3 regions of the Agrobacterium sp. 22-3639C2 genome follow, and region 1 is predicted to be linked to each of the others. Evidence: predicted binding sites of a transcription regulator. Region 1 holds the regulator's gene; each other region holds the start of a gene.
The links. The regulator PhoB, encoded in region 1, activates phosphate uptake and scavenging genes when phosphate is short. The targets are predictions, from matches to a motif close to TGTCATNNANCTGTCAT.

Region 1 (10,311 bases):
GAGGAATTTGCCCCCAAGAACCGTTTGACGGACCTTATCGAGGTCAACATCAACAATCTGGCGGCTGTTCCCTCCATTGTTTACGGTCTGCTCGGTCTCTCCGTCTTCATCAACTTCATGGGCTTTCCACGCTCGGCCTCGCTGGTCGGCGGCCTCGTCCTGACGCTGATGACCCTGCCGACGATCATCATCGCCACCCGCGCTGCATTGAAGGCCGTGCCGCCGTCGATCCGCGCCGCCGCACTCGGTCTTGGCGCTTCCAAGATGCAGACGATTTTCCATCACGTCCTGCCGCTGGCAATGCCTGGCATTCTGACCGGCACCATCATCGGTCTCGCCCACGCACTGGGCGAAACGGCGCCGCTGCTTCTGATCGGCATGGTGGCATTCGTCGCGAACTATCCGACAACGCCTATGGATCCGTCCACGGCCCTGCCGGTGCAGATTTACATGTGGGCGAACGAAGCTGAGCGTGCCTTTGTCGAACGGACATCTGGCGCTATCATCATCCTGCTTCTGTTCCTCATTCTCATGAATGTTGGCGCAATCCTGTTGCGTCGCCGCTTTGAGCGGCGCTGGTAGAGGGAGCTAGAGCAATGAACATGTTGTCGGAAGCAGCAGTTGAAAAGGCGCTGGACAAGAAAATGAATGAAGTCTCATACAAGATGATCGGCAAGGATGTTTCGGTTTATTACGGCGAAAAGCGCGCGCTTTACGACGTGAACCTCAATGTCCGCGAAAACACGGTGACTGCACTTATCGGCCCGTCCGGTTGCGGTAAATCCACTTTCCTGCGCACCTTGAACCGCATGAACGACACGATCGACGGTTGCCGGGTCACCGGCAAGATCACGCTCGATACCGACGATATCTACGATCAGCAGATCGACGTCGTGGAACTGCGTGCCCGCGTCGGCATGGTGTTCCAGAAGCCGAACCCGTTTCCGAAGACGATTTATGAGAACATCGCCTACGGCCCGCGTATCCACGGTCTCGCCCGCAACAAGGCGGATATGGACCAGATCGTCGAGCATAGCCTGCAGAAAGCGGGTCTCTGGAACGAGGTGAAGGATCGTTTGCTGGAATCCGGCACGGGCCTCTCCGGTGGCCAGCAGCAGCGTCTGTGCATCGCACGCGCGGTTGCCGTCAGCCCGGAAGTGATCCTGATGGACGAGCCGTGCTCGGCGTTGGATCCGATCGCGACTGCGAAGGTCGAGGAACTCATCCACGAACTGCGCACCAACTACACCATCGTCATCGTCACGCACTCCATGCAGCAGGCGGCGCGCGTTTCCCAGCGTACGGCCATGTTCCATCTTGGTCACCTTGTCGAAGAAAACGAAACCGACAAGATGTTCACCAATCCGGACGACCAGCGCACGCAGGACTACATCATGGGCCGCTTCGGCTGATCCCCGGCCGGTGCTTTATCGTAACCGTACAAGACTGGTGCCTCTGCCGTGCCCCGCTGTTGGGCACGCGCATGCAGGCCAAGCCGGAGGAATAGACCATGACACAGACAACGACCCATTCGCATATCCTGTCTGCCTATGACGACGAACTGAAGTTTCTGACGCGCCGCATCGCCGAAATGGGCGGTCTTGCCGAGCAGATGTGCGGTGACGCCGTGCGCGCACTCGTCAATTCCGATGCTGCGCTCGCGCAGAAGGTCATTTCGGACGATACCATTCTCGACCATGCTGAGCGCGAAATTGGCGACAAGGCGATCGTAACCATCGCCAAGCGTCAGCCGATGGCGGCAGACCTTCGCGAGATCATCGGCACCCTGCGTATCGCCGCCGATCTCGAACGCGTCGGCGATCTTGGCAAGAACACGGCCAAGCGCGTTATCGCTGTCGCCGGCACCGGCGTTCCGCGCAAGCTCGCCCGCGGCATCGAGCATCTGTCCGACCTGGCGCTGGTGCAGCTCAAGGAAGTCCTCGACGTCTATTCCACGCGTTCCGCCGAAAAGGCCAATGCGATCCGTGAACGCGACGAGGAAATCGATGCCATGTACACGTCGCTCTTCCGGGAGCTTCTGACCTACATGATGGAAGACCCGCGCAACATCACCACCTGCACGCATCTTCTGTTCTGCGCCAAGAACATCGAGCGTATCGGCGATCATGCGACGAATATCGCAGAGACGATCTATTACATGACCACTGGCAGCCAGCCGGAGGGCGAGCGTCCGAAGGACGACAGTTCCAACACGCTTGGTTCGGTGACCGAGTAACAGACAAGCAGAAGCTTGCGGAGTTCAGCATATGGTGCCCAAGATTGCAGTTGTGGAAGACGAGGAAGCGCTGAGCGTCCTGCTTCGTTACAATCTCGAGGCTGAGGGATACGACGTCGACACGATACCCCGTGGCGATGAGGCGGAAATCAGGCTGCAGGAGCGCATTCCGGATCTTCTCATCCTGGACTGGATGTTGCCCGGTGTCTCCGGTATCGAACTGTGCCGGCGCTTGAGAATGCGGCCGGAAACAGAACGCCTGCCCATCATCATGCTGACGGCGCGTGGCGAAGAGAGCGAACGGGTTCGCGGTCTCGCTACGGGCGCTGACGATTATGTCGTCAAGCCGTTCTCGACGCCGGAACTCATGGCCCGGGTCAAGGCCATGTTGCGCCGGGCCCGTCCGGAGGTTCTGTCGTCGGTGCTCAAATGCGGCGATATCGAACTGGACCGCGAGACCCATCGCGTTCACCGCAAAAGCCGCGAAGTGCGTCTCGGCCCGACGGAATTCCGCTTGCTGGAATTCCTGATGACGTCGCCGGGTCGGGTGTTTTCCCGCTCGCAATTGCTGGATGGCGTCTGGGGTCATGATATCTATGTCGACGAGCGTACTGTCGATGTGCATGTCGGACGTCTGCGCAAGGCCCTGAACTTCTCGCACATGCAGGATGTCATCCGCACGGTGCGTGGTGCGGGATATTCGATGGAAGCCTGAGCGAAGCGGAACCAGATAGTTTCGCTGGCGAAGTAGTGCACAAAAAAATCAGGAAGCCCGAAATCTGAAACGATTTCGGGCTTTTTCTATATGAGTATCCGCCAAACTCGATGCCATTATCCGTTTTGACCGGAGAAGATCGGCTGCGCGTTGAAATCCGGATTGAGGGGTCACGCCCAATAGTAAGGGGAAAGGGTGCGGCCTGCCATCAAGCCGCCCAGAAAGCCGCTTTATTTTTGTCATAAAAAAACGGGCCCGAAGGCCCGTAATTTTTGAGTGCTGAATGCGTGCCGCAACACTCAAGCCTTGCGGCGCTCGCTCACCGGCTGGTAGGCGAGTTTCGCATGGAACTTGCAATAGGGCGAAGATTCCAGCGCTTCACAACCGCAGAAATGGAAGTCGTCCTTCAGCGGATCGCCAACCGGCCATTTGCAGGTGCGCTCGGTCAGTTCCGTCAGCGTCAGGCGACGGGAAATCGGCGTGACAACGTTCTTGGAAGGAACGTAATCGAGAACCTGCGCGGTCTCGATATCGATCTCCTCGTGCAGCGCCGTTGCCGCGTTCGAACGGGTGAGGATGCGTGCCGGTGCCGCGTTGACGCGACCTGCGAAAGTCGTCGCACGCGGGGCAGGGGCAGCGGTGCGCTTCGGCGCGGAGCGTGCCGAAGTCACTGGACCGCCAGCCTTGACGCGTCCCGGCAGATTGAGACGATGGACCTTGCCGATCACGGCATTACGGCTGACGCCGCCCAGCTGCGCTGCAATCTGGCTGGCGCTAAGGCCCTCGGACCACAATTTCTTGAGCTTTTCGACTCGTTCGTCTGTCCAGTTCATGCCGCTTCTCCGCTTGTCGCGTGTATTTTCGGCAGAATCCCTCTCCGTCTCGCGCGCATGCCGCAAGCGTGGTTTCCGCCTGATTTTCGGTGACTAGTTCCGCCGCAATGCAGTCTAGTAATTAGCGATTAACCTAGTGCCAGCCCGACTCCGTGGCAAGAGTCGCGGGAATCATCTGGAATCGATTTTCCGGTTTTCCCCAACTTGCTGGCGTATTGAGTCTGAAAGGCAACACCTTGGGGCTGGCCCGCCGCCGCATACTAGTGCTTGAGAAGCCCGGGAAACGCTGACTTTTGTTGACATCGGCAAACGAAGTGACAATAGTGCCCCTGCCGCCGCAAGGCGGCATTTTGATTTTCAGGCGAGGGATAACCCCGCAAGCCTATTGACAACAGTTTGACAGCGCATCTGCGCAAGGAGTGATACAGCCATGGCCGAAGCCGGCGCGCCATTGTTTGATACGTTCTCAAGAGCCCCCCTGCGCTTCGAGCGCGGTGAGGGTGTATGGCTGTTCACGGAAAGCGGCGAGCGATATCTGGATTTTGCGGCCGGTGTTGCTGTCAACTCGCTGGGCCACGCCCATCCTCACCTCGTTGATGCGATCAAGACGCAGGCCGAGAAGGTCTGGCACGTCTCGAACCTTTATGAAGTACCGGGACAGGAAAAACTCGCCAGGCGCCTGACGGAAGCGACTTTCGCGGACAAGGTATTCTTCACAAATTCAGGCGCGGAAGCCCTGGAATGCGCCATCAAGACCGCCCGCCGTTATCACTATACCAAGGGCCATCCGGAGAAGTTCCGCATCGTGTCCTTCGAAGGCGCTTTCCATGGCCGTACACTGGCGACGATCGCCGCGGGTGGCCAGCAGAAATACCTCGAAGGTTTCGGTCCCAAGGTCGAAGGTTTCGATCAGGTTCCGTTCGGTGATGTCGATGCCCTCAAGGCCGTCATCACGGCTGAGACTGCAGCACTTCTGATCGAGCCCATCCAGGGCGAGGGCGGCATTCGCTCGCCCAGCAAGGAATTCCTGCAAATCCTGCGCGGATTGTGCGACGAGCACGGTCTGCTGCTGATTTTCGATGAGGTCCAGACGGGTGTCGGCCGCACAGGCAAGCTGTTTGCTTATGAACATACCGGTGTTGCGCCCGATATCATGGCGGTCGCCAAGGGTATCGGTGGCGGTTTCCCGCTCGGCGCATGTCTTGCCACGGCAGATGCCGCTTCCGGTATGACGGCGGGCGTACATGGCACCACCTACGGCGGCAACCCGCTGGCCATGGCAGTCGGCAATGCCGTGCTTGACGTCGTTCTCTCCGAAGGTTTTCTCGAGAAGGTCCGTGACGTCGCGCTGGTCTTCCGGCAGGGTCTGGCCTCGCTCAAGGACCGTTATCCTGACGTGATCGACGAAATTCGCGGCGAAGGTCTGCTTCTGGGCATCAAGGCGAAGATTCCTTCGGGCGAATTGTTGCAGGCCATGCGCGCAGAGCATCTGCTTGGCGTGCCTGCGGGCGAAAATGTCATCCGTCTTCTGCCGCCGCTCGTCACCACGGCCGAAGAGGCCCGCGAGGGTCTTGCACGTATCGACGCGGCTGCCGCCTCCCTGACGGTTGCGAAACAGGCAAAAAGCGCCTGAAAAAATCAAGAGCGGGCCTCTCTTCAGGGGCTCGCAAGCATGGGACAGATTAGAATGGGTTCACCAAAACATTTTCTGGACCTCTCGGCCGTCGGGTCGGAGGATCTGCGGACAATTCTTGATGATGCGCGCACGCGCAAGATTGCCACCAAAACCGGCACGGCGGAAAAGCCGCTTGCTGGCAAGATGCTGGCAATGATTTTCGAAAAACCGTCCACACGCACCCGCGTCTCCTTCGATGTCGGCATGCGCCAGCTCGGCGGTGAGACCCTTTTCCTGTCGGGCACGGAAATGCAGCTGGGCCGTGCGGAAACGATTGGCGATACGGCCAAGGTGCTGTCGCGCTATGTCGATGCCATCATGATCCGCACCACGGATCACTCGCGTCTGCTCGAGCTTGCCGAACACGCCACCGTGCCTGTTATCAATGGCCTGACGGACGACACGCATCCCTGCCAGATCATGGCGGATATATTGACGTTCGAGGAACATCGCGGCCCGGTCAAGGGCAAGACCATTGCCTGGACGGGTGACGGCAATAATGTGCTGCATTCGTTCGTGGAAGGCTCCGCCCGTTTCGGTTACCGCATGGCGATGGCAGTACCGATGGGTTCGGAACCGCACGACAAGTTCCTGAACTGGGCACGCAACAATGGCGGCGAAATCTCGCTGTACCACGATGCCGACAAGGCAGTGGCGGGCGCTGATTGCGTCGTCACCGATACCTGGGTGTCCATGAACCAGGAACACAAGGCGCGCGGCCACAATATCTTCCAGCCTTATCAGGTCAATGAAGCGCTGATGGTGAAGGCCAACAAGGAAGCGCTGTTCATGCACTGCCTGCCGGCGCATCGCGGCGAGGAAGTAACGGATGCAGTGATCGACGGGCCGCAATCGGTGGTCTTCGACGAGGCGGAAAACCGGCTCCATGCTCAGAAGTCCATTATTGCATGGTGCATGGGCGTCATCTGACCGCTATCGGCCGGGTGCTTGAACTCGGCGATGCACATTCCCATCTGTGGGGCTTCGAAGACGCTCGTCGGCTTTTCGCTGGCGGGCCACCTCACGATTTGCACGATTTTCCCCGGAGGCGGTTTCGCTTCCCGGATCTCTGTGCGACAAGCTGAAAAAGTACATTTTAAAAGCCGGACTTTTGGACGGTAGCGGCGCAACGGCTGCGCCAAGGAGTTATGACATGGCAGATGTAACGGTTGAACTGGACAATCTCGATTTAGCTGGCGACGACAAGGTTGTGCCCTTTCAGGTCGAAGGTCTGGACGTGCGCGGTCGCGCCGTACAGGTCGGGCCGCTGTTGAATGCCATCCTCGAACGTCACGAATATCCCGAGATTGTCGCCCGCCTGCTCGCGGAAGCAACGGTTCTGACGGCGCTGATCGGCACATCCCTGAAATTTTCCGGCAAGCTGACTGTGCAGACCAAGGGCGACGGCCCGGTTGACCTTCTGGTGGCGGATTTCACCGCGCCCGAGAGCATGCGCGCTTATGCCCGTTTCGATGAGGAGCGGCTGGCGGAAGCTGTTGCTGCGGGGCAAACCTCGCCCGAACAACTGCTCGGAACCGGCATTCTGGCCTTCACCATCGATCAGGGCGTCGGCATGCAGCCTTATCAGGGCATCGTGCCGCTGGACGGTTCTTCGCTGGAAGAAATCGCCGGGGTTTATTTCCGTCAGTCGGAACAGCTTCCCACCCGCGTGCGCCTCGGCGTTGCCCAGTTCTTCGACCGTGACGGCGAAGGCAAGCCGCGCCATAGCTGGCGTGCAGGCGGCGTGATTGCCCAGTTCCTGCCGCAGGCGCCCGAGCGTTTGCGCATGCGCGATCTCCATGGCGGTGACGGCGACGAGGGCGATTATGAAGTGGCGGAGGACGATGCCTGGACAGAGGCAGTGTCGCTGCTGAATACGGTGGATACCGACGAGCTGACCGATCCGCAGGTGCCAGTGGAGCGTCTGCTTTACAGGCTTTTCCACGAGAGCGGCGTGCGCATCTACGATCCGCAGGTCATTTTCGACCGTTGCAGCTGTTCACGGGACAAGATCAAGGGTGTGCTGTCCGGTTTCACCGCTGAAGAGATCAAGGCGAGTGAGGAAGACGGTGCGATTGCCGTGACGTGCGAGTTCTGCTCCACGACCTATCGCTACGATGTCAGCGAGTTTGAAAACGTCTGACGAGGAGAGCCGCGCTTGTGAATGGCGCGGCTTTTTTGTCAGTTCAGCACCCGCAACAGGCCGGGTGAATCCAGTGAAAAGGCGGGGATGGTGACGTTGAACACCTCGCCTTTGTCCGTTTCCATTTCATAGTGGCCAAACATAAGGCCTGACGGCGTATCCAGCGGGCAGCCGGATGAATATTCGTAACTGTCGCCGGGGTTCAGATGCGGTTTTTCGCCGACGACACCCGGCCCGTAGACCTCATCCACCTGTCCGTTCTGGTCGGTGATGTGCCAATAGCGGTTGACGAGTGTTATCGGAACATCGGAATTGTTCGAGATCACGACTTTATAGCCCCAGACATAACGATCGTCATCCGGGTCGGACTGCTCCTCGAGATAATACGGATCGACCGTTACCTCGATATCCCTTGTCAGAGCACGATACATACGCGCCACACCTCGATATTTTCCCTGCTGCCATCATCCTACACTACAGGTTCTGGCTATCGTCAAGAAAATGAATGACTTGACGACCACGTGCATCTTCTGTTGCGCCGTTTTTTCACCGTTAGGGATAACGGTAAAGGTAAATATTGGTTGCCCGACGCGGGCTCTCACCCAGGCGGGATGCGTGCCATGGCCCGACGGCGAAGTCGGGCCATGGCGGTATGTCGATTGAATCCTTAAACTGAAACGGCCGCAAGACCCTTCGCCAGATCTTCCAGCAGATCGTCCGTATCTTCGATACCGCAGGAAAGACGCAAGGTCCCGCCGGAAATACCCAGTTCGGCACGCGCCTCGTCGGTCAGGTTCTTGTGCGTCGTGGTGCCAGGGTGGGTAATGAGGCTCTTGGCATCGCCGAGATTGTTGGAAATCTTCACGATATCAAGCGCGTTCTGCAGTGCGAATGCCGCTTCCTTGCCGCCCTTCAGTTCGAAAGCCACGAGCGTCGAGCCGCCCGACATCTGCCGCGCGATGATGTCTGCCTGCGGATGGTCGGCGCGACCAGGATAGATCACTTTGGCAACCTTGCCGCTGTCGGCGAGGAAATCGGCGATCTTCGAGGCATTGGCCGTCTGTTGCTTGACACGCAGCGGCAGGGTTTCGATGCCCTTCAGCAGCGTCCAGGCATTGAACGGCGACATGGCTGGGCCGGTGTGGCGGAAATAGTCCTGCAGCTCTTCCTCAATCCACTTCTTGTCGGAAAGGATCACGCCGCCAAGGCAACGGCCCTGACCGTCAATATGCTTCGTCGCCGAATAAACGACGATATGGGCGCCGAGTTCGAGTGGCTTCTGGAAAAGCGGTGTGGCGAAAACATTGTCGACAACCACTTTCGCGCCGATCTGGTTGGCGAGCTTCGCCACGCCGGCAATATCCACCACTTCGAGCGTTGGGTTGGTCGGGCTTTCGAGGAAAAACAGCTTGGTGTTCGGCTGGATCGCCTTTTCCCAATTGTTGAGATCGCGTCCGTCGATCAGCGTGCACTCGATGCCGTATTTGGGTGCAAGCGTTTCTACCACCCAACGGCAGGAGCCAAAAAGCGCGCGGGCAGCAACGATGTGATCGCCGGCACGCAGCTGGCACATGATGGCGGCTGTCACGGCGGCCATGCCGGAGGCAAGCGCACGGGCGTCTTCCGCACCTTCCAGCAGGCACATGCGCTTTTCGAACATGTCATTGGTCGGGCTTGCATAGCGGGCATAGATGAAGCCATCCGTTTCGCCCTTGAAGCGCGCTTCGGCGGCTTCGGAGTTTTCGTAAACGAAACCCTGGGTCAGATAGATCGCTTCCGACGTTTCACCATAGGGTGAGCGTAGCGTACCACCGTGAACGAGCTGGGTTGCCGGGCGCCATTTATTGCTCATGTGATCACCTCAAAACAAAAAAACCGGTCGCAAAAGCAGACCGGTTCCTAGCACCCGGTCTTTTTAGCCACTTGTTTAACGTGGCTGCAAGCCGACCGGCCAAATCACCACGGGATAAGCTTGCCATACTGCCGTTACCGGCTTGCGTCAATGCTTTCCTTTTGGTTTTGTCGCCGTAAAAAGGAATGATGATCATGACCAGAACCACGGGCATTTTGGCGGATGGCGCGATCAGGGCGCTGTTTGCGGGCGGCAAGCTGAAAAGCGAGGCTGATCTCGATGTCGATCAGGTGCAACCCGCGAGCCTCGATCTGAGACTGGGCTCCAAAGCCTATCGCGTGCGCGCCAGTTTCATGCCCGGCCCCGGAACCCGAGTCATCGACAAGCTCAACCGCTTCAGCCTGCACGAGGTCGATCTGAGCGAGGGGGCGGTGCTGGAAACCGGTTGCGTCTACATCGTGCCCTTGATGGAGAGCCTCGAGCTGCCGGCGGATATGTCGGCTTCGGCCAATCCGAAAAGCTCGACGGGGCGTCTTGATATCTTCACCCGTGTCATGACCGACAATGCGCAGGAATTCGACAAGATACCTGCGGGCTATGCCGGCCCGCTCTATCTGGAAATCAGCCCGCGCACCTTCCCGGTCGTCGTGCGCCGTGGCTCGCGCCTCTCGCAAATCCGTTTCCGCATCGGCCACTCGTTGCTCAACGAAGCCGAGCTTCTGAAATTGCACGAGACGGAGATGCTGGTCGCCAGCGAAACCCCTAATGTGACCGGCGGCGGCATCGCGCTTTCCATCGACCTAAAGGGGTTTGGCGAAAAAGGGCTGATCGGCTATCGCGGCAAGCATCACACAGCG
Region 2 (10,311 bases), on a different contig from region 1:
TGACCAATTGATGCCATCAAGAAAACTGTGATAATGTGGAAGCGACCTATCGATGAAATGGATGGAACATGGACGCGAACCCGACGCTCGACCAATTGCAGGTGTTTTTGACGGTTGCCGAAACCGGAAGTTTCTCTGCCGCGTCACGGGCGCTCAATCGCGCCCAGTCTGTTGTCAGCTACACCATCGCCAATCTCGAGGCGCAGCTTGAAGTCAGCCTGTTCGAGCGCAATGGCGTACGCCAGCCTCGATTGACGGACGAGGGTCGCGCCATGCTGGAAGATGCAAGGCGCATCGTGGCCGGTCTGCAGGAAATGCGTGCGCGCGCCAAGGGTTTGAAGCAGGGGCTGGAGGCCGAGCTTTCTGTCGCCATCAGCACCATGGTGCCGGCGGAAGCCGTCGTTGCGGTGCTTCGCGATTTTCGAAAGGAATTCCCCACCGTTACCCTCAGTCTTAATGTGGGTGAGTTGGGCATGGTTATGGATATGGTGCTCTCCCGCAAGGCTGGGATTGGCATCGGCGGGGCGCTGTTGCGCCAGGATGACGAACTCGTCGTCGAAAAGGTCGGCCATTCCTTCATGCTGCCGGTCGTCGCCGCTGATCATCCACTGGCACAGATCGAGAGGCCGCTGGTTCTGGGCGATGTCCGCGAGGAGGTCCAGCTCGTCGTCACCGATGCGTCGGGGCTGACCAAGGGGCGTGATTTCAACGTGCTGTCTTACAAGACATGGCGGGTCAGCGACATTGCCACGAAATACCAGCTCATCAAAGGCGGTCTCGGCTGGGGCGGTCTGCCCGCATCGATCGTGCGCAACGACCTGACCAATGGCAGCCTGAAGGCACTTGATCTCGAAGCTTATGAGCAGGGCGAATATCCAATCTTTGCGCTGCGCCGGGTGGATTCACCCGCCGGTCCCGCTGGCCAGTGGCTTGCCACGGCCTTTCAGCAGCGTCTGTCGGCATGCCCGAACCAGAAGGATTTCAACAGGATAATTGCCGGAGGCAAACAGCGGACTATTTCTGTCGCCGCCGAGTGACATGGGTTGACTGAGTGACCAATTGACGAAGGTGAATGGCCTGCCTTATACAGGAAACACGGTCAGCAGTTCACCGAGGCATCGCCGTCCCGCAAGGGAAGCTAAACCTGCATTTTGAAAGATTGACAGCACTTATCCCGTGCCTAGTCGGAAGCCGGCGATCAGCGACACCTCTTCGGAATGGCACTCGAGGGTAAGTCATGCCACGTTCGATCTTTTCCATTGATATCGCCGACCTCTCCACATTTGCCAAATCGCTACGCGAACAAATCGGCAGGCTGGACCGCCAGCCAAGCCATGTGGAGATGCTCAATCTCCTGAGCCGGGCTGCCGGGTTTCGCAACTTTCAGCATCTGCGCGCCGCGCGCACGCCACCCGTAACAAGTGGCTTGCCGCTACCGCAGACACGACCGGAGACAATGCCTGCCAATGAGGGCAGGGTGCTGAAGACCGCGCGGACTTTCGACGCTGCCGGTAGATTGGTGCAGTGGCCGGCCCGCCGCTCCCAGCAGGAACTGTGCCTCTGGTATCTGTGGGCAAGAATACCAGCCGGTCGCAGTTTCTCAGAGCGCGAATTCAGCAGCTTTCTCGATGGTCTGCACCTGTTTGGAGATGCCGCGATGCTGCGGCGTGACATGGCGGGTCTCCGGCTCATTCGCCGTAATCGCGATGGCAGCGACTATCAACGCATCGAGCAGAAGCCACCGCCGGAACTGCCACTGTTGTTGCGTATCGTCAGTGACCGCAATTGAGTAAATGCCCTCCCGGCCGATGAAACGCCGGGAGGGCTGCAAGCTCTAGAGAACGAGGCGGAACTTTGCGAAACCTTCGGCGCCGTCGCCGGCATCCTCGATTTTTGCGCCCTTGATGTCAGCCGCGTAATTGCGACCCTTCGGGCCAGTCTCGAAGATGGCGGTCGTATTGGCAACTGGGGCGAAGGACCAGTTGGCATCCGCCGACGGGTTAATGGTGCCCTGATCGATGATATAGCGCACGATCACGTCGCGGTTGGTGTCGGGCGCCACGAAGATCACCTTGTCGGCGGCGATATCGGGGAATTTTCCGCCGCCGCTTGCACGGTAATTGTTGGTCGCCACCACGAATTTCTGCTCGGGGTCGATCGGCTTGCCGTCGAATTGCAGGTTGACGATGCGGTTGCTGTCGGGATTGACGGCCTTGCCGTCCTTGTCGAACTTTGCCGGTTTGGAAATGTCGATCTGGTAGGTGACACCGTCGATGACGTCGAAATTATAGGACGGAAAATCCGCGTTTAGGAGCGGCGCATCCTTTGCGCCGGCCTCGACCGTGTTGAACATGCCGGCGGACATTTCCAGCCAGTTCTTCACCTGCGCACCGTTGATCAGCACCGCCTGCACCGTGTTGGGGTAGAGGTAGAGATCGGCGACGTTCTTGATGGCGATGTCACCGGCAGGGACATCGGTGTAATAATCCGCACCACCGCGACCGCCAGACTTGAAGGGCGCTGCTGCCGAAAGCACGGGCAGATCCTTATATTGCCCTTCCTTCAGCATGTCCTTGATGTACCACGTCTGGGCATTGGAGACGATCTGCACGGACGGGTCGTCGGCCACCAGCGCGAAGTAGGAATAGAGTGGCGCCGACGTCTTGCCGACCGGACGACGCACATAGGCGAGCGCCGCTTCGTGATCTGCCTTGGCGGCGGCTATGACCTCCGGTTTGTCCGTGACATCTGCAACGACCTTGCGATTGTCGTCGCGGTGGTAGATCGGCCGGGCCTCCGAGGTGAAATCGACGATCTTCCAGCTTTTGCCGTCCTTTTCGAGCAGAAGGTCAATGAGGCCCATATGCGAGCCCCAGAAACCGGCCATCACGGCCGGCTTGCCCATCAGCGTACCCTTGACCGCATCCGCACCCTCGATGCCGTCCCATGTCTTTGGACCGGGGAAGACCAGATGCTGGTGACCAGTGAAGATGGCGTCAATACCTTCCACGCCCGCCAGATAAAGCGAGGCGTTTTCCATGCGATCGGTCTGGCCCTTGCCATCGATGCCGGAATGGGAAAGGGCGATGACGATATCGGCACCTTCTTCCTTCATGACCGGAACCCAGGCTTTAGCCGCCTCGACGATATCGCGCGTCTGGGCCTTGCCCTCCAGATTCTTGGAATCCCACATCATGATCTGCGGCGGCACGAAACCGATGATACCGACCTTGACCGGGCTGGTTACGCCTGCACCATCGCGGATCTGTTTCTCGAGGATGACGTAAGGCTTGAAGAACAGCTCATCCTGCTTGGGATCGGAAGCCAGATGACCCTTGGTGAGGTTGGCGCAGACATAAGGGAAACCGGCGCCCGCCAGCGTATTGGACATATAGTCGAGGCCGTAATTGAATTCGTGGTTGCCAAGCGTGCCGCAATCATAGCCAAGGACATTCATGGCGTTGATGACGGGATGTTTGTCGCCGGCCTTCATGCCGCGCTCATAGGCTATGTAGTCGCCGAGCGGATTGCCCTGCAGGAAGTCGCCATTGTCCACCAGCATCGAGTTTCCGGCCTCGGCACGGATGGCGCCGATGATCGAAGCGGTGCGCGCCAGACCCATCGTGTCGTTCGGTTTGTCGGCGTAATAATCATAGGGAAAGACGTGAACGTGGATGTCAGTCGTTTCCATGATGCGCAGATGCGCCTGGTTGGCTGCGGCGCGCGCGGCGAAGGGATGCAACAGCACCAGAGCCGAAGAGGCGGCGATGCCACCCAGAAGCGAACGGCGAGTGATGGGGTGGAGAGCGAGAAGCGACGACATGGGAACTCCTTCGTATGAAGCTTGCTCTGTCAGGAAAACGACAAGGTAGAAGCAATCCCCGAGGAGTCCATCATCAAAATGACAAGCCCGTGACGGACGGGCCAGTTTTCAACCGTTTGATAAATTTTTTGTCACAAGGTGGCCGCGCGCGCATGGTGCGCTTCGGGAATGCGCTTTGTCCGGCCTGCGCATTCCCCTTGTCGGAAACGTCTGCTTAGCGGGCGAGAGTCGGTTTTACTTCTTCGTGGAAGAAGCGGAAATAAGACGACAGCTGTGCCAGCGTGTTGGTGGAAAGTTTGAGTTGCAGGCCGAGCCGGTTCATGTGCTGCCATTGCACGACACCCTCGATGAAACCCAGATCTTCACTCTGCACCTTCACTCGGCTTCCCTTGGCGGCAGCGAAAGGTCCGTCCAGTTCGAGCGCCATGCCGGTGGCGGACAGGTCCACCACGCGGCCTCGGGTCGACTGGCTGAAATAGTGCACGGTCGCGTAGATCCGGGTCTTGCTACGGGTCGCAGTGCGGGTCGCCATATTGAGGTTGTTTGTCATTTCGCTACTCAAATCAATTGTTTCCGATGCTTTCATCATGACGTAGAAAGTTTGAGAGCCGTTTAGCCGTTTGCTTAAAATTGCAAGTAATCGCGCGATTATGCTTTGTCGATACGGCACTGATAGCAATTGTTGCGGGCGGAGCGCACATGCACATAAGCGACGTCTGCCCGCTCCAGAAGATGCGCTGCGCGTGAAAGGATTTCGTCCGTCGCCGTCACCGCTCCGGTGCCGTAGACGATGCGGTCGTCAGTGCCATAGCCGCGAACGATATAATCGGGGCTGTTAAGCATCGGGGGAAGGGCATCCGTCTGCGGATAGTGCTCACAGGCCTCAGCGTGAAGAAAGACTGGCCCCGTTTCCGCATAGGGCTGGAGCGAAGGGAAGGGCCGGTAGGCGAGGATCAGCATTCCTTCGCCTTCATTAATCTGGGAAAGGCAATGGCGGCACGGCATGCCGCCTGGAGAAACGGCCTTTTCCGGCGGGTTGCCATAGGCGTCGGCGGCTCCCGCCCGGAAAGCTTCAGCTTCCTTAGCCGGCATTGCTGTAAAGACGAGATCGGTCATGGCGAGGTCCTTCTGTTGGGATCGGCGTTGCTTCTTTGCAGCTATGATCCCGAAACAGACCTCTATCCACCCGATTCTTGACGGGTGATGCAACCAGCCCATTGCGTGACTCGTTAGCATCGGGAATCAGTGGCGCTCCTCGATCCCGGAAGGTCTGATTTTATGTTCCGTCGTTTTCTGGCCGCCGTTCCGCTGGCTTTCGTTTCTTTGACGGTTCCGATCGACACGCAGGCGCAGGTCGCCTCCGGTCTCGATGGCCTGTCCGACGATCAGCTCCAGCAAGCGGTCAATTTCGTCATCGGCAATGCGATCTTCTCGCTTTATCACGAAGGTGCACGCATGCTGATCTCGGATTTCGGCGCGCCGGAGACCGGCAGCGCGCAAGCACCTGCCGATCAGCTGGCGGGCACGCTCATCCTTCAGGCCAACGAGGAATGGCTTGATACCGCACTCGTCAACGCTACCGACAGCTGGTATCTGGCGCGCGAGACGGAGGCTTTGCCCCAGCACGAAGCACCGGTGTTTTCGGCACTTGTTCCCGACAGGAGCCGCGATCGCAACATGGCCTGCCTGATGGTCGGCCGCGACAAAGACGGCTATGGTGATCTTGCCACCATGATGGGGCTCGCCAATGACGAATTTGCCAAATGTGGCGCCGCCTATCCGCGTATCGCATCGGCGTGGGAAGATTTTCTGACGCCCCACCGCGCGCAGACACCATCCAGATTTACCGTTAGCTACGTGCCGCCGCGCGATCCTGAGCTGGAACCTTACGCCATCATGGTCAAGGAATCGAAGGTTCTCGATCTTATCAGCCGCAGTTTCGGCGTTTACGGCTTGAAAGGCGAGGTCAAGTTGACGGCGAAGTCCTGCGGGCGTCCCGATGTCTACTGGTCGGCCGAAAAACGTGAGATCACCTATTGCTACGAGCTGGGTAAATTCCAGGCGGAGCTGATTGCCGATCATCTCCTCAACAGCGTTACCGAAGACAAAGGTTCCGCCGGCGGGCATACCCCGACGGCCGTTACTCTGGAAAGAGAAATCTGAGGCCAGTTACCGGATGCACGGCAACCTGTCCTCTTGAAACGGGAGGATATTGCCATGCCGAAGGTTGTCGTTCGAAATTTCGCCATTTCGATTGACGGATACGGTGCCGGGCCGGATCAAAGTCTTCAGAACCCGCTGGGTGTGAATGGCGAAACGCTGCATCAATGGGCGTTCAAGACTCGTACCTTTCACCGCATGTTCGGCAAGCAAGGCGGCTCGACCGGCACGGACGAGCAGTTTTCCGAGAAGAGTTTCGAAAATATCGGCGCCTGGATCTTGGGCCGCAACATGTTCGGCCCTATCCGTGGTGCCTGGCCGGATGAACACTGGAAGGGCTGGTGGGGGGAAGAGCCGCCCTATCACGTGCCGGTTTTCGTGCTCACGCACCATGCGCGCGCCTCCTTTGCGATGAAGGGCGGCACCGTGTTTCATTTCGTCAACACGGGCATCAAGGCCGCCCTCGACATCGCGTTGGAGGCGGCAAACGGCAGGGACGTCCGGATCGGCGGCGGCGTTTCGACCATTCGGCAATATATGGCCGGAAGCATGATCGACGAACTGCATCTGGCGCTGGCCCCGGTGTTTCTCGGCAAGGGCGAAAACCTCTTCGACGGGCTGGATTTGCCTGCGCTTGGTTATCGCTGCACCGCAACAGTGGCCGGCGAGGGCGCGACCCATTTGATTATCGATAAAGCCTGAGTCGCAAACTACACAATGGTTTCATGTGCGGTTGCCTCCCACTCCCTCATTCCTGTGACAAGCAAAGGAATGAGGGAGGAGTAGTCGGATCTGCTCTATAGTCGGGGAATAGCGGGCCATCCCCGACGTGACGAACTCAGTTGCGCAGCGAGATTTCCAGAAGCTCCGTATCGGACAGCGGCTCTACCCAGGCCTCATAGGTACCAACAGGCGAAAATCCCATCATCTGGTAGAGTTGCAGCGCGCGGGGATGGTCAAGCGTGTTGGTGGTCACCGTCACGCGCTTCGGATTGTCCTGCCAGGCGGCGTAAAGCGCCTGCAACAGGAACCACTTGCCGACGCCAGCACCGATTGCCTCTTCGAGAAGCCCGAAATAGGAAAGCTCGGTTACCTCGTCGCTTGCCTTGTTCAGCTCGAAGAAACCGGCGGGTGCACCATTCATATAAAGGACGGTGACGCTGTTCTTCGGGTCCTTGAGGACGGCGGACAGTTCCGCATCGCTCATGCGCATGCGTTTCTGCCAGTGCCAACGTTTTCCCACCCGCCAGTACATGTAGCGGTAGAAGTGCAAGGGAATATCGGTGACCCGCATCAGTGCCGTCTGGATGTTGACGGGGATAGCAAGGCTGACCTTCGGCGGCGCCGTCATTTCAAGCTGCGTGACATGCGCCTTCAACGGCCCATGTGACACCACGGGAAGAGGTTCGGCAGGGCCGGTGACAACAGGCGTGTCTTCCAGTCCACCCCATTCCGACCACGAACCGTCATATAGCGAATTATCCTGGTGGCCGAGCGATTCCAGCGCCAGCGTAATGACGGCGGCGGTAACACCCGAGCCGCAGCTCGTCACCACTGGCTTGCCAAGATCGATACCGGCATCCGCCACCATCTTGCGGATGGCGGTGAGGTCCTTGAAGTGGCCGTTCTCGGAAAATGCGGTGGCGGGCAGGCTGCGAGCACCAGGCATATGGCCTGAACGCATGCCGGCACGCGGCTCGGCCTCGTCGCCGGTGAAACGTCCCGCGCCGCGGGCATCGGCAATCTGCTTTTCACCACTGTCAACGATGCCGCGCATGGTCGATAGCGAGGTCACGCGCTTTTCGTTGAAATCGGGTGTGAAGGTGGCGGGTTCGATCTCCGGCGTGCCGGTTTCTAGCGGCCGGCCTTCGCGCTTCCAGCCGTCAAGACCGCCATCCAGCACGTAGGCCTTGCGCACGCCCATCACCCGCAGCATCCACCACACGCGCGGTGCGGAAAAGAAACCGGGGCCATCATAGACCACGATGGTATCGGTGTCGCTGAGGCCAAGCTCTCCCGCCTGTTCCGCAAAGAACTCTGGCGAGGGCAGGGAATGCGGCAATCCGGTTGCATGATCGGCGATCTTGTCCTGATCGAAAAACACAGCACCGGGCAGGTGACCCGCCGCAAATTCTTCCGCACCGTTGCGTTTATGCGCCGGCAGATACCACGAGGCATCAACGAGACGAAACCCGGCCGTGCCGAGCTGCTTTTCTACCCAGTCCGCCGAAACGACGAAACGGCTCTTATCCGTGCTCACGATGTCTCTCCTGATTTCAGGCAGCAGCTTCAGGCGTGCCGAAACGAATGCGGAACCGCCTGTTCTCCTTGCCCTTCTTTTCTATCTTGGCAATGTGAATATCGCCCACTTCCTGCGTTTCGGAAACATGGGTGCCGCCGCAGGGCTGGCTGTCGATGGTGGAATTTTCGCCGATGCAGACAAGGCTGACCCGGCCAAGGCCGATTGGCGGGCGCACATTCTTGGATTTGACGATGCCCGGATTGGCCTGAAGTTCTTCGTCGGTAATCCATTGCAGGAAAACGGGATGGTTGGCTTTCACCAGTTCCATCAGCTTTGCCGTCACTTCATCTTTGTCGATGGTTTCCGACATGTCGAAATCGACGCGCGATTCGTCTTCGCCGACGGCAGCACCGGTGATTGGCCACTGGCAGACGACGGATAGCAGATGGCAGGCCGTGTGCATGCGCATCAGCTTGTAACGGCGCGGCCAGTCTACATGCAGGGTCAGTTTTTCACCGACCTCGGGGGAAGGCTGACCTTCCAGCGGCACATGGATGATAACGCTCTTGTCGGCGCCATTTTTGGTAATGCCGAGTTCGATGCGCGAACCATCGGCCCGCTCGAGAAAACCGCTGTCGCCCGGCTGGCCGCCGGACGTGGCGTAAAAGCAGGTCTGGTCGAGCTCGATGCCGCCATCCTCATGCACCGCCGTGACGATCGCTTCTGCGGTGGAAAGATAAAAATCGTCACGGAACAGGGCATTCACAGGCATTTCGGCATGTCCTCAAACGGTTTCGTACGGAACCGCAATCTCGCTTTTCGTTGCCAGCCACTGCGGAACCGGAAGCCCCTTGGAGCGCAGGAAATCCGGATTGAACAGCTTCGACTGATAACGATTACCGTAGTCGCAAAGTATCGTCACGATTGTATGCCCCGGACCAAGCTCGCGGGCAAGGCGGATTGCGCCGGCAATGTTGATGCCGGAGGAGCCACCGAGGCAAAGACCCTCTTTCGTGACCAGATCGAACAGCACCGGCAGGGCTTCCGCATCCGAAATACGATAAGAGAAATCCGGCGCGAAGCCTTCCAGATTGGCGGTGATGCGCCCCTGTCCGATGCCCTCGGTGATAGAGGAGCCTTCCGACTTCAGGACGCCATGCTTGTAAAATTCGTAGAGGGCGGCGCCCTCAGGGTCGGCAAGGCCGATCTTGATGTCGGGATTGAAATCGCGCAGGCCGTCAGCCACGCCCGCAAGCGTTCCGCCGGAACCGACGGAGCAAATGAAACCATCGACCTTGCCGTCCGTCTGGTCCCATATTTCCGGTGCCGTTGTCTCAATATGGGCCTGACGGTTGGCGATATTGTCGAACTGGTTGGCCCAGATCGCGCCGTTTTCATCCGTCGCGGCCAGCTGTTTTGCCAGACGGCCGGAAACCTTCACGTAATTGTTCGGGTTGGAATAGGGTGCCGCCGGAACCTCGACCAGCTTTGCGCCGAGAAGCTTCAGCGCATCCTTCTTTTCCTGGCTTTGCGTCTCGGGAATGACGATGACAGTCTTGTAGCCGAGCGCATTGGCCACCAGCGACAGGCCGATGCCGGTATTGCCTGCCGTGCCTTCCACGATCGTGCCGCCCGGCCGCAGCTGTCCGCGCCGTTCCGCATCGCGGATGATGTAAAGCGCGGCGCGATCTTTCACCGATTGGCCGGGATTGAGAAACTCCGCCTTGCCGAGGATTTCACACCCCGTCGCTTCAGAGGCAGCTTTCAGACGGATAAGCGGCGTGTTGCCGATAGCACTGAGCGCAGAGGGATGAATGGTCATGATTGAGCCTTCTTGTCTGAGCGGAAATTAGGTGCCGTTATGTCCCGTTACAACCGCCTCAAGGCAAGAAATTATCTTCCCGCCTTAGGCTTCGCCACGCAAAATTTTGCCGATACCCAATTTTATGCGTTGTTCTTCACTGCGGCATAGGCTGCAAGTGCTCTTTCCCGTGCCTTCCCATGGTCGACGATCGGCAGGGGATAGGTCTTGCCCAGCTCGATACCCGCCTTTTTAAGCACCTCTTTCGGTGCTGCAAACGGCTTG
Region 3 (10,311 bases), on a different contig from region 1:
GCCGGCATTGTGCGCCTCGAAGTAACCGTCGTGATCCGACGGCAGGGAAAAAATCGGGAACCGGCCAGCCAGCGCATCGCTGCCAATCGTTTCCACGCCTAGACCGAGACGGTCGGTCGAGACCAAGGCTCGCGAAACGTAGTCTCCGGCAAGCCCCTTACCGTTTCCCGTAAACAGGCAGCCCGCTTCGGTGAAGAAACGGATGCCGCTTTTTGCTTCGATCTCGGCATAGCGCCGGATGGAGCGTTGCGCCAGCTCCGCCCATACGGGATCGCCATCGAAACCACGGGTGATGCGCGCCTCGTCATAGTGACTTGAAAACACACCGTTATGGGTCTTGCGATCGGCGGGTTCATCCGGCCCGATCAGCGCCACGCCATCCGTTTGCGCCGAAAGGTGTCTCGCTGCCGCCGCACCCATCATTCCGGCACCGACCACGATATATTTGAAATCCGGCATGTCATGCTCCGCATCAGGTTTGCTCCTGACTACAGCATGAACGCATAAACCGGAATCGATTTTCGTGACGTCCGAAACATGCCGCGCAAGAGCGTGCAGCGGTTTTGCAATAACGAGATGCGTTAAAACAAGGACCTAAAGCTTATGGCCAATCTGAAACATCACGACACGCTTGAGCAAAAGACCTCAGCTGGCCAGAAGCGCCTGGACCTTGCCGCAATAACGCTTGGACACCGGGTTCATGCGGGTGGCGCCGTGGCCGGCATTGTAACGCAGGATCGTGCTGCAAACCTCACCGCCGCCAAGCTGGTGTGCGGTTGCCAGATATTGCATGCCCCAGCGAATATTGGTCTCGGGGTCGAAGAGGGCTTTGGTCGTGCCGCGAAAGCCCATCATGCGCGCCGTTGCCGGCTTGATCTGCATCAGCCCGACCTCGCCTGCGCTGCCGCGAGCCCTAGGGTTGAACTTGCTTTCTACAGAAACGACGGCATGGGCCAGATTGGTGGGGACGCCGTAACGCTTGGCATATTTGACGATCAGATCGGAATAGTCGTTCTTGAGCGACGAAGGCAGGCTCTTTTCGGGAACGGGATAACCGGGCGTACGGAAGAAGGTCCCCAGCGTCACGGTTTTGGTCTTGACGTCCTCGTCTTTGGCAAAAGCAATCCCCGCCTGCGAAACGAGCATAGCAACGCCCGCTGCGACAGCAACAAAAACTCTGTTCATCTGTTGAAATAGTCTCCAGATCGGATAACCGGAACAATGAAACGATAAAAACGTCCAGCGCGCGGAAAGTCGATTACGACCTTCTACCGTCCAGTCTCCTTGATTGATATTGACGGCAAGCTCCCCTGAAGAACAGCACCGCGTCCACTGCGGCTCTTAGACTTCCTCAATGCGGATTAACTGTGGCACAACAAAAAAATCGACTTGCGCGACCGGGAAACGGGGAAGGCTTTTCCAGAAACGCCGTTCAAACGGCCGAAAATTTCGGAAGGCTGGCAATCAGCCGATGCAGCGTGTCGATCGTGGAAAAATCCGCGATACCATCCACCAGCGCCGGGCGGAAATGCCGCTGAAAGGCGGCCACGGCACCTTCTGTTTTTTCGCAATATGCGCCTGTTATTTCAACGCCATATCCGTAAATGGATAGCATGGACTGGAGCGCTTCCACCGGCTGGCCGTGATCGCCGCGCTGAAAAAAACGTCCGCCGCGGATCGGCGCAGGCTCCACCCAATGACCGACACCGTGCCGCGACAGGATGTCCCATGGGAATTTTTCACCCGGATCAACCTTGCGAATCGGCGCCACATCGGAATGCGCAAGCACCCTTTCAGGGGCGATAGACCACCGCTGGCCGCAATCGCGACACAATTCGATGACCGCAGCCACCTGTTTTTCCGGAAATTCCGGCAGGCCGCCCGGATGGCCCTGATTGGCGATTTCAATCCCGATGGAGCGGGAATTGATGTCCGCCTCCCCCGCCCAGCTGCTTTTGCCCGCATGCCAGGCGCGGCGAGTTTCCGCAACAAGCTGCATGATACGCCCGTCTTCAAAAACGAAATAGTGGCTGGAGACCTGGCTTTCGGGATTGCAGAGCCACGAAAGGGCGCCATCGGCTGTCGTCATGCCGGTATAGTGCAGGAGAATGATATCCGGGCCTGCCACGCCCTGTCTTTCGCCATGGTTGGGAGAAGGCGCAATGGTTGCGCCCCCGAAATCCGGGTTGAAATCCGGCAGAAATTCACTCATGCGACGCGGCGTTCTTTCTCGATGGCCTCATAGGCGGCATTGAGAGCCGCCATACGCTCATTCGCGGCAGCGTGCAATTCCATCGGCACACCGCGCGCGATGAGCTTGTCCGGGTGGTGCTCGGCAACCAGCGAACGGTAACGCTTGCGAATATCCAGAAAGTCGTCCGAGGGCGAAACGCCAAGCACACGATAGGGATCGCGCCCATCCATATGGACGTGCCGTGCCATGATCGTTTCGAAATGATCTTCGGTAATATGGAAGATTTCCGCGATACGGCCGAGAAACGCCAGTTCCCGCTCGTGGATCAAGCCGTCTGCCTTGGCGATGTGGAACAGGCCATCGATGACGCTTTCCAGCATCTCGCAATTGTCATGGCCTGAGCCGCAAAGACCGGCAAGACGCTCGGCATAGGCCTCGTATCCCGCAACGTCCTGGCGTGCGAGATTATAAAGGCGGGCAACGTTTCTGGCTTCTTCTTCAGGAAAATCGAAAATCTGCCGGAAGGCGCGCACTTCGGCATCGTTCACGACACCGTCTGCCTTGGCCATCTTTGCCGACAGCGCGATAATGGCCACGGAAAAAGAAACCTTGCGGCGGGTCTCCGGATCTCCCTCGAAAAGGGTACGGATCGCCTCTACCACGCGACCGAGCGTGCTGCCTGCCGCGTCACCGATCGCGCCGAGCAGCCGTTCCCACAGGGATGAAATATGCAAACAGGCGAAATCGAACATCATGACGCCAAGCATGACGGCATATCGCCGTGAATGCAATATGCGCGGCGCCGCTGCGGCATTAACTTTTATTCATTTTTGCGACAGTTTTTCTTCAGGAGCAAGGGGGCGGCAAACGGGAGAGCAACGGTTTTCCACAGACGGCGAAGCCTGGTGCAAGGTTGGAGGCGATTGAAACGATTATATTCGGCTTCTTTGCCCAAGCTGCTGAAAAACCGCGAGAAATCGGCATTTTTCGTGATAAATTCACTTTACACCTACACGTGGCTGTCGCATCCATTTGCCAGACATATCTTTCTATCCAAGCAAAGGAGAGCCACGATGGCCAAACAGAAAGTCGCAATGCTGACCGCGGGTGGCCTTGCTCCCTGTCTCTCTTCAGCCGTTGGCGGCCTGATCGAGCGTTATAGCGACGTCGCGCCTGATATTGACATTGTGGCCTATCGTTCCGGCTATCAGGGCGTGCTTCTGGGCGACCGGATCGAGATCAACAAGGACATGCGCGAAAAGGCGCATCTGCTGCACCGTTATGGCGGATCGCCGATCGGCAACAGCCGCGTAAAGCTCACCAACGCTGCCGATTGCGCCAAGCGCGGGCTGGTGAAAGAGGGTGAAAATCCGCTGCGCGTTGCCGCCGAACGGCTGGCTGCCGACGGCATCACCATTCTCCACACCATCGGCGGCGACGACACCAACACGACGGCCGCCGACCTTGCCGCCTATCTCGGCGCCAACGGTTACGATCTGACCGTCGTCGGGCTGCCGAAGACCGTGGATAACGACGTGGTTCCGATCAGGCAGTCGCTCGGCGCATGGACCGCGGCCGAAGTGGGCGCTTCCTTCTTCGACAATGTCAGCAACGAGCAGAGTGCTGCGCCGAAGACCTTTGTCATCCACGAAGTCATGGGCCGCCATTGCGGCTGGCTGACGGCTGCAACCGCCCGCGCCTACATCCAGAAGACCAACGGCAATGAATATGTCGAAGGCCTGATGATGAACACGCAGATGAAGAACATAGACGGCATCTACCTGCCGGAAATGGCGTTTGACATCGAAGCGGAAGCCGAACGGCTGAAGGCGATCATGGACAAACACGGCTACGTCACGTTGTTCGTTTCCGAAGGTGCGGGGCTCGATTCCATCGTTGCCGAACGCGAAGCCGCCGGTGAGGCTGTCAAGCGCGATGCCTTCGGCCATGTGAAGATCGACACCATCAATGTCGGCGGCTGGTTCCAGAAGCAATTCGCCGGCCTCATCGGCGCCGAACGCTCCATGGTCCAGAAATCCGGTTACTTCGCCCGCTCCGCTCCCGCCAATGGCGATGATCTGCGCCTCATCCAGGGCATGGTCGATCTTGCCGTCGAAAGCGCGCTGAACAAGGTCTCGGGCGTCACCGGCCACGACGAAGACCAAAAGGGTAAATTGCGGACCATCGAGTTTCCGCGTATCAAGGGCGGAAAGCATTTCGACCTGTCTGCAAAATGGTTTACCGAAGTGATGGAACACGTCGGTCAACCGTTCACAGCGGCCTAATTTTACGATAGGCTGGATAAAGCGGCGACAGGGAGGGCAAGGAGGAAGAGAATGTCTGGACAGGCGTGGCTGGTTTTTTGTGCAGCATGTGCCGTTGTGTTCGCACTTCCCTCTCCCCTTGTATTCTCTGTCGCCTCCTATGCCGCTATCCGCGGCAGAAAAACGGTGTTTGCCTCCGTCACTGGCGGCGCGCTTGGCATCGTCACAGCCATGACGATATCTGCGATTCCAGCGGCTGGCCTTGCCTATCTGCCGCATGCCTTTGTGGAAATCGTTCAGTGGACGGGTATCGGCTGGCTGATTCTTTTCCTGTTATGGACCTTTGCCACCCCCGCCGCCCAGGCAGCCAATGCAGACAATGACAATCTGCCCGGCAAATCATCCAGCGGCATTTTCCGTGATTGCTACGCCATTGCAGCGTTACGTCCGCGCTATTTCATGTTCTTCCTGGCACTGTTGCCGCAATTCGTTTCCACCTCCGGCAATGCGGTCGAAACGCTGGCCGTAGCGCAGGCCGCAATCCTGTTGCTGGCACTTGGCATTCTGGCAGCGCAGGCACTCTTTGCCGGCTCCACGCTGGCACTGGTGCGCCGCATGTCCGGCAACAAAAAAATCCGGCCGAAATACCGCACTCACTTCATTTCTGGCCGTGCCGTCAGCGCCGGATACCGCCGCATCGCCGCCTGAAAAACCGCGACGCCACGTCCCGGCTTGCCGCTATCCTTACAATAGGTTAATGAAGGCTCGATGGGACACTGCCTGCTTCGCTCGACGCGGGGGTATCGACAGACAGGCATAACGAAGGCGGCAACATGCGAAATTCGGCAAAATTCCGCGGAAGAAGCGCACTTCTTCTGTCTTCCACGGTGGGCCTTGCCCTGGCTTTGGCCGGATGCACCAGCGTCGAATATGCCGCAAAGGAAGGGCCGAACGGCCCGAAAATAGCTGCCGTCAACCAAACCGCACCGGCACAAGCCTCCGCACAGTCGGAAACGGCTGGTACCCCGGCTGATACCGCCGCACCGGCAGCACATGCCACTGACGTGGCAGCCTCTTCCCAGCCCGAATCGCTTCCAACCGTCGCCGCCGTCAAGGGTGGCCGCGTGGCGCTGCCGCCGGCAGCGGAAATTGCAGCGGCAGTGGCGAGCCCAATCCAGATGCAGCCGCAGCAACAACAGACAGAGGTCGCGCAGGCAACGGTAACGACAGCCGCGCCGACGACGGCTGCGGCTCTTGCACCGCACGCCGCAACGCCGGCAGCCGCAGCGATCGAAACCGCAAGTGCCGCCGGGAAACCGGCTGCCGCCGACCTGCCGCAGGTGGTTGCCGTCAAGGGCAGCTTCCCGCCCGCACCGCCGCCGCCCGGAACGCCGTCGATCGGTACCGAACTGACCGCGGAACGCAAAGTCATTCCACTGCCGAAGCCGGACAGCACGGTTCTGGCCTATGCGGCCGGTCCGACCAACGCCGCCCTTGCCGCTATCCGGCAGAACGAAACGATGACGGCGCCGTACAAATCCGCACCGGCCGGACGTGAAAAGCTGAGCGGGCTTATTTCGAAATACGCTGTCATGTATAATGTGCCGGAAGATCTGGTGCATCGCGTGGTGCAGCGTGAAAGCAGATACAATCCCGGCGCCTATAATGGCGGCCACTTCGGCCTGATGCAGATCAAGCACGCCACGGCCCGCTCCATGGGCTTTGATGGTCCCGCCTCTGGCCTGTTCGATGCCGAAACCAACCTCAAATATGCCGTCAAATATCTGAGCGGCGCCTGGCTTGTTGCTGACAACAACCGGGACAATGCTGTCAGGCTTTATGCACGCGGTTATTATTACGACGCCAAGCGCAAGGGCATGCTGCACGTTCTGCGCAAGTAAGCCTTTGAGCAGCACCGGGACTGCAATGCAGGAAAGCAGCTTTTCTTAAAAACGTCGAGCACGTCACTTTCGTCTCCTCTGGCTTGTCCCTGGGATCTGCAAGCTTTTGATTTTACGATATGTGGTTGGATCCTCTGTACAAGCCCGAGGATGACGTCGCATCCAAATCTAAGCTTGAGACCTGAGTTGGTTTCACACCGCCTTTTCGATTCGTTACGTCGGCCCACAACCCCTGTCATCAAACTGTAGCGTCGTGACTGTAGACGCCTCTCAATCTATTGAGAGGTGAACATATGACGAGTGCGGCACCCAAGACCGGCTTCAGCAAGAATACGAAACTGAAGTCCGCATTGCTCCAGCACAAGGCGCTCTCGAAAAGCGGTTTTTCCGAACGGTTCTTCGGGGTTCTCTTTTCCGGTCTGGTTTATCCGCAAATCTGGGAAGACCCGGAAATCGATATGGAAGCGATGGAGCTTGCTGAAGGCCACCGCATCGTCACCATCGGCTCGGGTGGCTGCAACATGCTGGCCTACCTCTCCCGCAACCCTGCCAGCATCGATGTGGTGGATCTCAACCCGCATCACATCGCTCTCAACAAGCTGAAGCTTGCCGCCTTCCGCCATCTCCCGGCCCATCAGGATGTGGTTCGCCAGTTCGGCCGCGCCAATACGCGCAGCAATAGTCACGGCTACGACCGATTCATCGCCGACCATCTCGACGACACGACCAAGGCCTACTGGTCGAAGCGCACCCTGTCCGGCCGTCGCCGCATCTCGGTATTCGACAGGAACATATACCGCACCGGTCTGCTCGGCCGTTTCATCGGCGCCGGCCACCTTATGGCGCGCCTGCACGGCGTCAAGCTGACCGAAATGGCCAATAGCCGCACGCTGGATGAACAGCGTCGATTCTTCGACAGCAAGGTCGCACCGCTGTTCGACAAGCCGGTGGTGCGCTGGCTGACGAAGCGAAAAAGTTCGCTGTTCGGCCTTGGCATTCCACCCCGCCAATATGACGAGCTGGCAAGCCTTTCCAACGACGGCACGGTCGCCTCCGTCCTCAAGGAGCGGCTGGAAAAGCTTGCCTGCAACTTTCCGCTCAGCGACAATTATTTCGCCTGGCAGGCCTTCGCGCGCCGTTATCCCGAGCCGCATGAGGGTGCCCTACCCGCTTATCTCAAGCGGGAATATTACGAGACGATCCGCGACAACACCGCCCGCGTTGCCGTGCACCACGCCACCTATACCGAGCTGCTTTCCAAAAAGCCGGCAAACGGCGTCGATCGCTACATTCTGCTCGATGCGCAGGACTGGATGACGGATGTGCAGCTCAACGAATTGTGGTCGCAGATCAGCCGCACCGCCGCTCCCGGCGCCCGCGTCATCTTCCGCACCGCCGCCGAAAAGAGCGTGATTGAAGGCCGTCTCTCGGCCGATATACGCAACCAGTGGATCTATCTAGAGGAACGCTCCAATGAGCTCAACGCCATGGACCGTTCGGCCATCTATGGCGGCTTCCATATCTATCAGAGGGCTCTGGCATGAAAGCCATCGGCGAGAACGTCGGCCTTGCGGATGAGGCGCATGCGAGCCTGATGGACCGCATGTATCGCCACCAGCGGCATATCTACGATATTACCCGCAAATATTACCTTCTGGGCCGCGACAGGACCATTTCCGGCCTCGATGTGCCCAAGGGTGGCACGCTGCTTGAAGTCGGCTGCGGTACCGGCCGCAACCTGCTGCTGGCCAGCCGCAAGTTTCCGGAAGCAAGACTGTTCGGTCTCGATATCTCCGCCGAAATGCTGCTGACCGCATCCGAGAATTTTACCGGAAAGACGGAACGCCCCGTTCTGCGCGTGGCCGACGCCACCGCTTTCCGCGCCGCAGAATTCGGTCAGCCGGACGGTTTCGACCGAGTCATGATCCCCTATGCGCTTTCGATGATACCGGACTGGGAAAAGGCCATCGAACAGGCGCTGACAGCTCTCAAGCCCGGCGGCTCGCTGCACATCGTCGATTTCGGCCAGCAGGAACAGTTGCCCAAGTGGTTCCGCGCACTTTTGCAGGCATGGCTCACCCGCTTCCACGTCACGCCCCGCGCCAATCTCCGTTACGTTCTGGCCAACATGGCAGGCCGTTTTGACGGTAATCTCGAATTCGAGGAGATTGCCCGGGGTTACGCCTGGCGGGCCATCATCACGCTTCCGGTCGCCGAAGTGCAGCCAAAAGTCAGCCGTATTCTGGCAGACGCCTGATCCTCAAGGGTTAAGGCGCCTCGCCTCTGCAAATGCGGGCGAGACGCTGCCAGCCAGCGGTCCTACAAGTATACGCCACTGGGACTGAAAGACCGCAAATCTCTTGGAATCCAGCGACTTGCGAGCCGAAAAAACGCCACGGCCCCTTGCTATAACGGCTTGTTTACCATGTTATGGGTAAATCGGGAGATGCGGCGCGCCACTTTGCGGCCGTGGATGGGCAACAATAATTCATCAGGGTTCCAATGCGGCTGCGTCTATCGGCACTTTTGTCGGCTATGTTGTTGATCGGCGGCTGTACGTCCACGAGCTATGACCTGCTTGAAACGGCTTCTGTTTCCAAGCCGAAATTCTCCGATACCGACCCACAGGATTTTGGCACGAACAACCCGCATCGCCACGAGGTGCATGGCATCGACGTGTCCAAATGGAATGGCGACGTCGACTGGCGGACCGTTCGCAAATCCGGCGTTTCCTTCGTCTTCATCAAGGCCACCGAAGGCTCAGACCGCATCGATCCGAAATTCGGCGACCATTGGCGCAGTGCGGCGGCGGCAGATATCCTGCACGCGCCATACCATTTCTATTATTTCTGCTCGACGGCGGACGCTCAGGCCGACTGGTTCATCAGCAACGTGCCAAAGGAAGCCGTCACCCTGCCACCGGTTCTCGATGTGGAATGGAACCCCTCCTCCCCCACCTGCAAGACGCGCCCGGCTCCTGGCATCGTCCGTGCCGAGATGCAGCGTTTCCTCGACCGCCTCGAGGCCCATTACGGCAAGCGCCCGATCATCTACACCTCGGTCGACTTCCACCGCGACAACCTCGTTGGCCAGTTCAAGAATTACCATTTCTGGGTGCGCTCCGTCGCCGCGCATCCCGCCAAGATTTACGAAGACCGGCAGTGGGCCTTCTGGCAATATACGGCCACCGGCGTCGTGCCCGGCGTCAACGGCCCGACCGACATCAATGTCTTCGCCGGAAGTGAGAAAAACTGGCGGAAATGGATCGCTTCGGCCAAATAATACGGCCAAGAAGCAACACATTCGAAAAATCGGCGTTCTTCTGCACCGGCAGATCGCTGGACCCGTTTTTTTGTCGCAAACATGTGGGTAAAGCGGGCTAACAACCTATCGAGGAAATTCCCATGCCCACTTTTCGGTCGCGCAGCATCATTTTTGCCGCCGCTCTGTCGCTTCTCTCCACCGGCTCCGTCCTTGCCACACCGCCTGTGGCCTCGCCTGACGATCCAAAGCAGGTTGCCTGCGGCGGTGATCTCGGCGCATTTCTTGAGGGCGTGAAGGCTGAGGCCGCTGCCAAGGGTGTTCCGGCGGCTGCCATCGAAAAGGCGCTGGCCGGCGCGCAGATAGACCCCAAAGTGCTTTCACGTGACCGCGCACAGGGCGTCTTCCGCCAGACCTTCCTCGAATTTTCCCAGCGCACCGTCAGCCAGGCCCGTCTCGATATCGGCCGCAAGAAGCTGCAGGAGCTCTCATCAACCTTTGCCCGTGCCGAGAACGAATTCGGTATACCGGCTGGCGTCATTGCCGCTTTCTGGGCCATGGAGACCGATTTCGGTGCCGTCCAGGGCGATTTCAACACCCGTAACGCGCTGGTGACCCTCTCGCATGATTGCCGCCGCCCGGAACTCTTCCGTCCGCAATTGCTGGCCCTCATCGAAATGGTCCAGCATGG

Region 2: a site for PhoB is predicted at 3,902-3,918, ahead of ACQZ6D_RS00995 (bifunctional 2',3'-cyclic-nucleotide 2'-phosphodiesterase/3'-nucleotidase). Genes of this name have one in related genera too.
Region 3: a site for PhoB is predicted at 6,593-6,609, ahead of ACQZ6D_RS05190 (BtaA family protein). Genes of this name have one in related genera too.

What each region holds. Positions count from the first base shown of each region.
Region 1 is NZ_JBNWDB010000003.1:526,624-536,934, reverse strand. It holds gene pstA (phosphate ABC transporter permease PstA) at 1-582, shown strand, start outside; gene pstB (phosphate ABC transporter ATP-binding protein PstB) at 597-1,412, shown strand; gene phoU (phosphate signaling complex protein PhoU) at 1,511-2,236, shown strand; gene phoB (phosphate regulon transcriptional regulator PhoB) at 2,268-2,951, shown strand; gene ACQZ6D_RS15595 (GcrA family cell cycle regulator) at 3,251-3,784, opposite strand; gene ACQZ6D_RS15590 (aspartate aminotransferase family protein) at 4,215-5,417, shown strand; gene argF (ornithine carbamoyltransferase) at 5,472-6,389, shown strand; gene ACQZ6D_RS15580 (Hsp33 family molecular chaperone) at 6,613-7,602, shown strand; gene apaG (Co2+/Mg2+ efflux protein ApaG) at 7,641-8,033, opposite strand; gene ACQZ6D_RS15570 (O-succinylhomoserine sulfhydrylase) at 8,270-9,454, opposite strand; SAM riboswitch at 9,497-9,575, opposite strand; gene ACQZ6D_RS15565 (2'-deoxycytidine 5'-triphosphate deaminase) at 9,649-10,311, shown strand, end outside.
Region 2 is NZ_JBNWDB010000001.1:200,680-210,990, forward strand. It holds gene ACQZ6D_RS00985 (LysR family transcriptional regulator) at 69-1,037, shown strand; gene ACQZ6D_RS00990 (DUF2087 domain-containing protein) at 1,238-1,789, shown strand; gene ACQZ6D_RS00995 (bifunctional 2',3'-cyclic-nucleotide 2'-phosphodiesterase/3'-nucleotidase) at 1,835-3,823, opposite strand; gene ACQZ6D_RS01000 (PilZ domain-containing protein) at 4,038-4,373, opposite strand; gene ACQZ6D_RS01005 (DUF1203 domain-containing protein) at 4,472-4,939, opposite strand; gene ACQZ6D_RS01010 (DUF4344 domain-containing metallopeptidase) at 5,102-5,986, shown strand; gene ACQZ6D_RS01015 (dihydrofolate reductase family protein) at 6,041-6,685, shown strand; gene sseA (3-mercaptopyruvate sulfurtransferase) at 6,822-8,243, opposite strand; gene ACQZ6D_RS01025 (alanyl-tRNA editing protein) at 8,260-8,997, opposite strand; gene ACQZ6D_RS01030 (cysteine synthase A) at 9,010-10,047, opposite strand; gene ACQZ6D_RS01035 (cryptochrome/photolyase family protein) at 10,170-10,311, opposite strand, start outside.
Region 3 is NZ_JBNWDB010000001.1:1,033,356-1,043,666, forward strand. It holds gene ACQZ6D_RS05155 (NAD(P)/FAD-dependent oxidoreductase) at 1-459, opposite strand, end outside; gene ACQZ6D_RS05160 (lytic transglycosylase domain-containing protein) at 646-1,185, opposite strand; gene ACQZ6D_RS05165 (N-acetylmuramoyl-L-alanine amidase) at 1,433-2,212, opposite strand; gene ACQZ6D_RS05170 (J domain-containing protein) at 2,209-2,949, opposite strand; gene ACQZ6D_RS05175 (pyrophosphate--fructose-6-phosphate 1-phosphotransferase) at 3,268-4,479, shown strand; gene ACQZ6D_RS05180 (LysE family translocator) at 4,531-5,166, shown strand; gene ACQZ6D_RS05185 (lytic transglycosylase domain-containing protein) at 5,292-6,359, shown strand; gene ACQZ6D_RS05190 (BtaA family protein) at 6,653-7,903, shown strand; gene ACQZ6D_RS05195 (class I SAM-dependent methyltransferase) at 7,900-8,616, shown strand; gene ACQZ6D_RS05200 (glycoside hydrolase family 25 protein) at 8,862-9,641, shown strand; gene ACQZ6D_RS05205 (lytic murein transglycosylase) at 9,764-10,311, shown strand, end outside.